2 regions of the Neorhizobium galegae bv. orientalis str. HAMBI 540 genome follow, and region 1 is predicted to be linked to the other one. Evidence: predicted binding sites of a transcription regulator. Region 1 holds the regulator's gene; the other holds the start of a gene.

Evidence for each region. The regulator LexA, encoded in region 1, represses DNA repair genes until DNA is damaged. The targets are predictions, from matches to a motif close to TGTTCNNNNTGTGTTCNG.
Region 2: RG540_RS02285 (PA0069 family radical SAM protein) is a predicted target of LexA. The motif match lies at 2,677-2,694, and genes of this name have one in related genera.

The regions. Positions count from the first base shown of each region.
Region 1 is NZ_HG938353.1:1,529,502-1,534,251, forward strand. Features, by position in the region: gene RG540_RS07845 (ComEC/Rec2 family competence protein) at 1-1,581, shown strand, start outside; gene lexA (transcriptional repressor LexA) at 1,562-2,281, opposite strand; gene RG540_RS07855 (VOC family protein) at 2,482-3,354, shown strand; gene kdsA (3-deoxy-8-phosphooctulonate synthase) at 3,358-4,206, shown strand; gene eno (phosphopyruvate hydratase) at 4,317-4,750, shown strand, end outside.
Region 2 is NZ_HG938353.1:479,902-484,651, forward strand. Features, by position in the region: gene RG540_RS02270 (F0F1 ATP synthase subunit B) at 1-45, shown strand, start outside; gene RG540_RS02275 (F0F1 ATP synthase subunit B) at 50-535, shown strand; gene RG540_RS02280 (ribonuclease HII) at 621-1,289, opposite strand; gene RG540_RS02285 (PA0069 family radical SAM protein) at 1,459-2,616, opposite strand; gene RG540_RS02290 (glycosyl transferase) at 2,750-3,268, shown strand; gene moaB (molybdenum cofactor biosynthesis protein B) at 3,272-3,820, opposite strand; gene RG540_RS02300 (4-(cytidine 5'-diphospho)-2-C-methyl-D-erythritol kinase) at 3,817-4,746, opposite strand.

The DNA of each region.
Region 1 (4,750 bases):
GTGACGGACGAACGCCGGGCGATCTCCAAAGGGACGACCGAGGCTTTGCGGCTTTCGGGATTAGCCCATATCGTCGCCATTTCCGGGCTGAACATGGCGCTCGCCGCCGGTATCTTCTTTGTCGGCGTGCGGACGGCGCTTTCGGTCTTTATGGGCTTCGGCCATGCCTATCCGGTGAAGAAGATCGCCGCACTCGGCGCCCTGATAATGGTCACCGCCTATTACCTGATCTCCGGTTTCGGCGTTTCGGCCGAGCGGGCCTACATCATGATGGCCATCATGCTGGTTGCCGTCCTCTTCGACCGACCGTCGATCAGCCTGCACAATGTGGCGCTGTCCGCGCTCGTCATCATCGCCATGTCGCCCTCGGAAATGCTCGGGCCGAGCTTCCAGATGTCGTTTGCTGCCACCGCCGCCTTGGTCGCCGGTTACGCGCTCTGGAAACAGAGAGCCGAAGGCCGCGATCCTCAGCCTCTGCCGTTCCGTCACCCCATGGTGATGCCCGTCCTAGCCTCCCGGAATTTCGCAGCCGGCGTTTTCGTCACCTCGCTGATCGGCGGCGTTTCGACCGCGATGTTTTCGGTCGAGCATTTTCATCGCATCGCCACCTATGGCCTCGCCGCAAACCTCGCAGCCATGCCGATCATCTCTTTCGTGGTGATGCCGGCCGGTCTGGTCGGCATGCTGCTGATGCCCTTCGGTCTTGATGCTCCTTTCATGAAGCTCATGGGCCTCGGTCTGGAAGCGGTGATCGCCATTGCCGGGCACGTGGCCGCCTGGGGCGGTGATGTCGGGATAGGCCGCCAGCATCCATGGTTCCTGACGGTCTCGACGGCAGGCTTCCTGCTGCTGACCCTGCTCAGGACGAAGCTAAGGCTGATCGGCCCGCCGCTGATGGTGACCGCTCTGCTGTTTTCCTGGCATGAGCGATCGATGCCCCTGGCGGATATATTGGTCTCGGAAGACGGGACGATGGTGGCGCTCGTAGACGAGGGACGGGTTACTACCAATCGCGCCCGCCCGCCTGATTTCATCTATGATCAGTGGAAGAGGGCGCTTCTGCTCGGCGACCCGACCAAACCGGATATGTCGCCAGCCAGAGACAAGCCGCCCGACCGCAAGCCATCAGGCGCAAAAAACGATAAGCGCCGTGAGTTGACCTCGGCGGAACTCGAAACCGTGAGGTTGCGAATAAGCCAGGTGACTTCCGCCCGCTTCACCTGCGAACCGAAGGCCTGGTGCGCCGCAAGCACGGACAACGCCATCATCGTGGCCGTAGAAGACGGCCGTTATGCCGGCGCTGCCTGCGACGCCGCCGATCTTGTCATCGCCCCGCGGGCACGCTTCGACCGATGCCGGTCCGGCGGACTGATGATCAATGGCACGACGCTCAGAAAGACCGGCGCGCTGGAGATTTCGTTGAACGGCACGGGCGACATACGACGCTGGCAGGTCCGTGCCGCAATGGCAGCCGAGGACAGGCCCTGGACCCGGCACCGCCACCATGATTGGCGAAGCCAGAGTTTCGACAACGCGTTGCCGGAACCGCTCCGGCAGCTGATCAGTGATAACGGCGGATGAGGCCGACGAGCTTGCCCTGGATCTTCACCCGATCAGGCCCGAAAATGCGGGTTTCGTAGGCGGGGTTGGCGGCTTCGAGCGCGATCGAGGCGCCGCGGCGGCGAAAACGCTTCAGCGTCGCTTCTTCATCGTCCACTAGCGCCACGATGATGTCGCCGGGATTGGCTGTCGTGCCGTTGCGGATGATCACGGTGTCGCCGTCGAGAATGCCGGCCTCGATCATCGAATCGCCCTTGACCTCCAGCGCGTAATGTTCTCCGGAGCCGAGCATCTCGGCCGGCACGGAGATGTCGTGCGTGTTGTTCTGGATCGCCGAGATCGGCACGCCGGCGGCGATGCGGCCCATGACGGGAACGGTCGTGGCGTTCGACGAGCCATCGTTGGCTGCGAGTTTCTGAGGTGCTGCGACCGGCTGCGGTTTGCCGAGGCTGCCCTCGATGACGCTAGGCGAAAAACCGCGCCGCGGCTGGATGCTTGGCGAATAAGCCTCCGGGAGCTTGATGACTTCCAGCGCGCGGGCCCGGTTCGGCAGGCGGCGGATGAAGCCGCGCTCCTCGAGCGCCGTGATCAGACGATGGATTCCGGACTTGGAAGCAAGGTCGAGCGCGTCCTTCATTTCGTCGAATGACGGCGGGATACCGGATTCCTTCATGCGTTCGTGAATGAACAGAAGCAATTCCTGTTGTTTGCGCGTGAGCATCTTTTGGCACCCTCAGAGTCGGAAACAAATCCAGAACGGACACTATATGTTCCATATGTGTTCCGCAAGTCCCTAAATTTCTGTGAAGTATGATGATTTTTTCTTCATAGATGCGTGCCAGATATCTGGTGTCACACCACTTGCGCGGCGCCAGCCCGCTGCCAAAGTAGCTTTGCGATTCCAATTCAGGGGGCCCTCGCGTGAACGCAAGACCGATCGATCATCTCGTGCTGCCGGTGGCGGGACTTACCGCTGCGCGTTCCAGGCTCACGGAGCTCGGTTTTACAGTTGCGCCGGACGCTTTTCATCCTTTCGGCACCGCCAATGCTTGTGTGTTCTTCTCGGATGGGACCTACCTGGAGCCGCTGGCTCTTGCCAACCGACGCCATGCGGGTGTTGCGGCAAAGCGCGGCAACGTTTTCACCGCCCGCGATCTCGCCTTCCGCAAGACGTCCAACCGGCAGGGCTTTTCCGCTCTCGTTGTCGCGACCCGGGACGCGATGGCCGATCATGCGCGTTTCAAGATGCGCGGCGTCTCGGCAGGCGAGGTGCTGGAATTTTCCCGCGGCATGACCCTGGCTGACGGTTCCGAGACGCAGGCGAGCTTCCGGCTGGCATTCGCCGGCGATCATCGCGCGCCCGAATTCTTCCTGTTTTCCTGCCAGCGCATCAACCCGCTGCCCGCAGATCGCAGTGGGCTGGAGCGGCATGCCAATACCGTTACCGGCCTGAGCGAAATCATCCTGTCGGCCCCGACGCCTGCCGATTTCGCTCCGCTGGTCGAACAGGTGCTGCTGACCAAGGCCGCGCCGGAGGCTGCACCGCTCCAGCTTGCCGCGGCCAATGCCCGCATCCGGATACTGCAGGATCGGGAGCTCGAGGCGGAATTTGCGCTTCAGCCGACCCCGGGCGCCGAAGGACTGCGCGGCCGGGCGGTCATCTTCAAAACCGCCGATCTTGCCGTGACAGAGATCACCCTTGCTGCTAATGACGTCGCATTCGTCCGCCGGGAGGGCCGCGTTCTCGTCTCGGCGGCACCCGGCCAGGGTGTTTTGTTCGGCTTCGAGGAATAGATCATGGAAGTTACCGCAAACTCCAGCGTCTCCGTCGGCGAAGGAGGCGGCAAGGTAGTTTTCGCGCAGAACGCAAAACTGTCGCTGATCGCCGGTCCCTGCCAGATGGAAAGCCGCGACCACGCCTTCATGATGGCAGGCGCGTTGAAGGAACTCTGCGGCAAGCTCGGCATCAGCCTCGTCTACAAGTCCTCCTACGACAAGGCCAACCGCACGTCGATTTCCGGCAAGCGCGGCATCGGGCTCGAAGAGTCGATGGAAATCTTCGCAGACCTGAAGCAGGAGTTCGGCTTTCCGGTTCTGACCGACATTCATACGGAAGAACAATGCGCTGTCGTCGCAAAGACGGTGGACATCCTGCAGATCCCGGCTTTCCTGTCACGCCAGACGGACCTGCTTGTCGCCGCTGCCAAGACCGGCCGCGTCATCAACGTTAAGAAGGGCCAGTTCCTGGCGCCCTGGGATATGAAGAACGTACTCGGCAAAATCACCGCGAGCGGCAATCCCAACGTATTGCTGTGCGAACGCGGCGCGTCCTTCGGCTACAACACACTCGTTTCCGACATGCGTTCATTGCCGATCATGGCGTCCATGGGCGCACCGGTGATCTTCGATGCGACGCATTCTGTGCAGCAGCCTGGCGGGCAGGGAGGCTCCACCGGAGGAGACCGCAGCATGGTGCCGGTCCTTGCACGGGCAGCGGTTGCCGTCGGCATTGCGGGCTTGTTCATCGAAACTCACGAGGATCCGGACAACGCTCCGTCGGATGGCCCGAACATGGTGCATCTGAAGAACATGCCGCAGCTCCTCGAAAAGCTGCTCGCCCTCGACGCCGTCGCCAAGGCGGCCTGAGCGCGCCCACAAAAAGCACGCAAACTGCTTCGATTGTAATTTTCGTGTCATTGATTATGAGACATTTTCAGTGACCTCGTGACGTCAAGTCCAAACCCAGGGAGAGACCCTTGACCGCCATCACCGATATCATCGCCCGCGAAATTCTCGACAGCCGCGGCAATCCGACCGTTGAGGTGGATGTCTATCTGGAAGACGGTTCGATGGGCCGTGCGGCCGTTCCGTCGGGCGCCTCCACCGGCGCACATGAAGCCGTCGAGCTGCGTGACGGCGGCAAGCGCTATCACGGCAAGGGCGTCGAAAAGGCGGTCGAAGCCGTCAACACCGAGATCTTCGATGCGATCGGCGGTTTCGATGCAGAGAGCCAGATCCATATCGACAAGACCATGATTGCGCTCGACGGCACGCCGAACAAGTCGCGCCTCGGCGCCAATGCCATCCTCGGCGTCTCGCTCGCCGTTGCAAAGGCTGCCGCCGAGACCTCGGGCCTGCCGCTCTACCGTTATGTCGGCGGTCCGAATGCGCATGTCCTGCCGGTTCCGAT
Region 2 (4,750 bases), 1.0 Mb from region 1:
GACGACATCAAGGCTGCAGTCGCAGCCGCGAAGACGGAGGCCTGATCCTATGGCATTCGATGCAACATTTTTCGCATTCGTCGGCCTCGTTCTCTTCCTGGCCCTGGTCGTCTATCTGAAAGTGCCTGGCATGATGGCGAAGTCGCTCGACGAGCGCGCCGCCAACATCAGCAAGGAACTCGACGAAGCCAAGCGTCTGCGCGAGGAAGCGCAAACCCTGCTCGCCGAATACCAGCGCAAGCGCAAGGAAGCCGAAGCGGAAGCCGCACAGATCGTGGCTGTCGCCGAGCGTGAAGCAGCGGCTCTGACCGAGGAAGCTCGCCAGAAGACCGACGAATTCGTCACTCGCCGCAACGCGCTTTCCGAGCAGAAGATCAAACAGGCGGAAGCCGAAGCGATCGGCGCCGTGCGCGCTGCCGCAGTCGACCTCGCCATCGCCGCTGCCCAGAGCGTTATCGCCCGCAAGGCCGATGCCTCCACCCAGGACACGCTCTTCAAGGACGCCGTCGGCAAGGTGCAGTCGCGTTTGAACTGATTTCGGTCACATAAGAATTCAAAAAGGCCGGGCGAAAAACCCGGCCTTTTTGTTTTTGGAGAATGAACGAAGGACTTGCCGCGCATCAAGCCTCCGGCAGGTCGTCCTTCTTCAGCGGCCGAAAGCTCATGCGGTGCAGCGAGCACGGCCCATGCGCCTCGATACCGGCGCGGTGTTGCGCTGTCCCATAACCCACGTGATTGGCAAACCCGTAAGCCGGGAAGACCAGATGAGCGCGGGTCATCATCCGGTCGCGGGTGACTTTTGCGATGATAGAGGCAGCGGCGATCGAAACGGAGCGGGCATCGCCCTTGATGACCGCTTTACCGGGGCAGCAAAGCCCCTGCGGCACGTCGCGGCCGTCGGTGAGCACATAGGCCGGCGTGACGGCAAGCCCCGCCACTGCGCGGCGCATGGCGTCGAGGCTGGCGCGCAGGATGTTGCGTTCGTCGATATGGCGTGGGCTGGAGGCGGCGATCGAAACTTCGGCGGTCGCCATGATCGCCTCGAACAGAATTTCCCGCTGGCTGGCGGTCAATTGCTTGGAATCGTTGAGGCCGTCCGGAATATTGTCTGGGTCGAGGATGACAGCGGCGGCGACGACCGGGCCTGCCAGCGGACCGCGTCCCGCCTCATCTGTGCCCGCGACCGGCCAGTGGCCGGCCCGGCGTGCCACAAGTTCCAGACTGAAATCCGGAACCAGCGGAATGTCTTCGAAAAGCATCGGAGAATCGGGCGACGTGCGAGGTAACATGGCGGCAACCTCGCACGTCGTCCCGACCTCCTGCAACCCCCGGCCAAGCGATTGCGGCGTCGCTATCCACCGAGGGGCGGCGGTGGAACCCGGGGTATTTTTCCGACGCGGGGACAGGGCGGGTCGCGTCGGAAATGGGAATTTACAATCGAACCTGAATAAGGTCCGGTCAGAGCAGCGAGAGCTGGATGCCGCCGCCGTCGGGGCGCAGGAAGATGTCGTCGCGCAGCGGCAGGCCGCGCCGGACCATGCCGAGCCGCTTGGTCGCCATCTCGAAACGGCGGCCGATCTGCCAGGCATAGGGACCGGCGCCTCTCATCCGCTTGCCCCATTCGGCGTCGTAATCCTTGCCGCCGCGCATCGAGCGGACGAGAGACATCACATGCCGGTAGCGGTCCGGATAATTCTGCAGCAGCCAGTCGCGGAAGAGGGGGCTCACTTCCAGCGGCAGGCGCAGGAGCACATAGCTTGCTTCCGTCGCCCCTGCCGCATGGCCGGCGTCGAGGATCCGCTCGATCTCATGGTCGTTGAGTGCCGGAATGACGGGTGCCACCATGACCGCGGTCGGAATGCCGGCATCGGTCAACGCCTTGATGGCAGTGAGGCGCTTGGGAGGGGTCGAGGCGCGCGGCTCCATGGTGCGGGCAAGCTTGCGGTCGAGCGTGGTCACCGAAATCCCGACCTTCGCGAGCCCCTTGGATGCCATGTCGGCAAGAATGTCGATGTCGCGGGTAATCAGCGCCGACTTGGTGACGATCGCGACCGGATGATTGGCCTTCTGCAGCACTTCGAGGATCTGCCGCATGATCCGCCATTCCCGCTCGATCGGCTGATAGGGGTCGGTATTGGTGCCGATCGCGATCGCCCGCACTTTGTAGTCCGGGCGGCTTAGCTCCCGTTCCAGCAGTTTCGGCACGTCAGGCTTGGCAAACAGCTTCGATTCGAAATCGAGGCCTGGGGACAGACCCATGAAACTGTGCGTCGGCCGGGCGAAGCAATAGATGCAGCCATGCTCGCAGCCGCGATAGGGATTGATTGAGCGGTCGAACGAAAGGTCCGGCGATTCGTTGCGGGTGATCGCGGTGCGCGGCTTTTCCACCTGCACCTCGGTCTTGAACGGTTCGAGCTCCTCCAGCGTCTGCCAGCCGTCGTCGAAGGCCTCGCGGCGCTCCTCCTCGAAACGGCCGCTCGGATTGAGCCCCGCACCGCGTCCGCGACGCCGGTCGATCTCCACCCGAAGACCGGAGGATTGGACCAACGCATCGGCAATATCGGCCGTATGAGCAGGCGCGAAAGCGTCCTGCCGCAATTGATGCAGCTCGTTCATGGGTTAGCTCCTGAAGGGGAAATTCCCCGTTCCTGATGATTAAATTCCTAGCGCTGAAACAAGAACATTGCAAGAACAAAATTTGGAACCCGTGTTTCTGGTGTTCCTTGTTGCAATGCGTTACATGTCAGGGATGCTGACTGTCATCATGGAATGCCGCGATCAGGAATCCGAGCTGGCGCAGACGCTCTCGGTGCTCGTTTCCGCTGCGGTGGAGGGACTTGTAAGCGATGTCGTGGTGCTCGATCACGGTTCGCGGGACGGTTCCTCCAGTGTCGCCGATGCGGCCGGCTGCCGTTTTTATGGCCATTGGGACATCAAGGATATTTTGCGCGGCGCCCGTGGAGAATGGTTGTTGCTGGTCGAACCTGGCTCCCGGCTGCAGGGGGGCTGGATCGATGAGGTGATGGAATATATCGCGCTCAACAAGCAGCCGGCCCGCTTCGCGCCCGCCCGCAATTACCGGCGGCCGTTCTTCAAGCGCCTCGGCCGTGCCGTGCCGCCGCTGGAATACGGCATGCTGCTGCCGAAGCGGCAGGCGATTGCGCTCGCAAAGTCGGGGATGGACCTGGAAACGCTGGCGCGGGGCCAGAAGGTGGCGAAGCTCGCCAGCGAGATGATCCCGGCCTGGGTGGCCGCGGCCGTCAGGTAGCGCCTATTTGCCGCCGCGCTTCAGGTGCTCGTCGAGCCGCGGCATAATCTCGATGAAATTGCAGGGCATGTGGCGGTAGTCGAGTTGCGCCTTCAAAATGCCGTCCCACGCATCCTTGCAGGCGCCGGGCGAGCCCGGCAGCACGAAGATGAAGGTGGCGTTCGCCACCCCGCCGGTCGCCCGCGACTGGATCGTCGACGTGCCGATCTTGTCGTAGGAAATCCGGTGGAACACCTCCGAAAAACCGTCCATGCGCTTTTCGAACAACGGCTCCAGCGCCTCCGGCGTCACGTCCCGGCCGGTAAAGCCCGTGCCACCTGTGGTGATCACCACGTCGATATCGGGATCGAGCGTCCATTCCCGCACCTTACCGGCAATGCGGTCCTTGTCGTCCGGCACGATCGCTCGCGCCTTCAGGTCGTGGCCGGCCTCGGCGATGCGCGACACCAGCGTGTCGCCGGACTTGTCGTCGGCAGGCGTGCGCGTGTCGGAGACGGTCAGCACGGCGATGCCGACGGGGATGAAGGAACGGGTTTCGTCGCTCCGGTTCATTGGATTCTCTCGGGCACCTGTCCAACGGTTCTCACCGCCTGAAAATACCATTCCGGCTTCTGGCCGTTAAGGTTCTCCATCGCCTTTTCCGCCGCTTCGAAGGAAGGAAATATCCCGAAACAGGTGGCGCCCGAACCGGACATCCGCGTCAGCATCGTGCCTTCCGCGCCGATCAGGCTGGAAATCTGGTCGATCTCACGCACCAGCGAGCGCGCCGGCGGCTCAAGGTCGTTGCGCAGCATCTTCAGAAAGCTGATCCAGTCGCCGTCGAGCGCGCCGATCGGCGAATTGTCCTTCTGGGTCAGGCGGCGGAAGATACCCGGCGTCGAGACCCCGACCAGCGGATTGCCGAGCACCAGCGACAACGATGGCAGGTCGGGAAGGGCGGTCAGCTCTTCGCCTATCCCCCTGGCCATCAGCGGTTCGCTCTTCAGGCACATCGGCACGTCGGCGCCGAGTGAAAGACCAAGCACTGCCAGTTCCTCCGCCGGCAGCCCGACATTCCACAAGCGCATCAGACCACGCAGCGTTGCCGCAGCATCCGCCGAACCGCCGCCGATACCGGCCGCGACCGGCAGGTTCTTTTCAAGATGAATGGCAACCGGCGGCGCCGAAACGCCTTTATCCTGCAGTGCCTTGCGCAGGAGATCGCGGGCTTTCAGCACGAGATTGCCGTGCTTGCCCTCGACGGATGTCGGCAGCAGCGAGGCGAACCGGCCGGAAAAGGAAATGCCGTCTGCGTCCGCGTCGCTGAAACCGAGCCGATCCCCCGTGTCGGCAAAGGTCACGATACTTTCGAGCAGGTGATAACCGTCGGCCCGCTGGCCCGTCACATGCAGGGCAAGATTAATCTTGGCGGGCGCGAGTTCGAAAAGGTTCGCCTCGTCGGCGAACCGGCTGTCAGATGACAAATTGCCCAGAAACATGGGC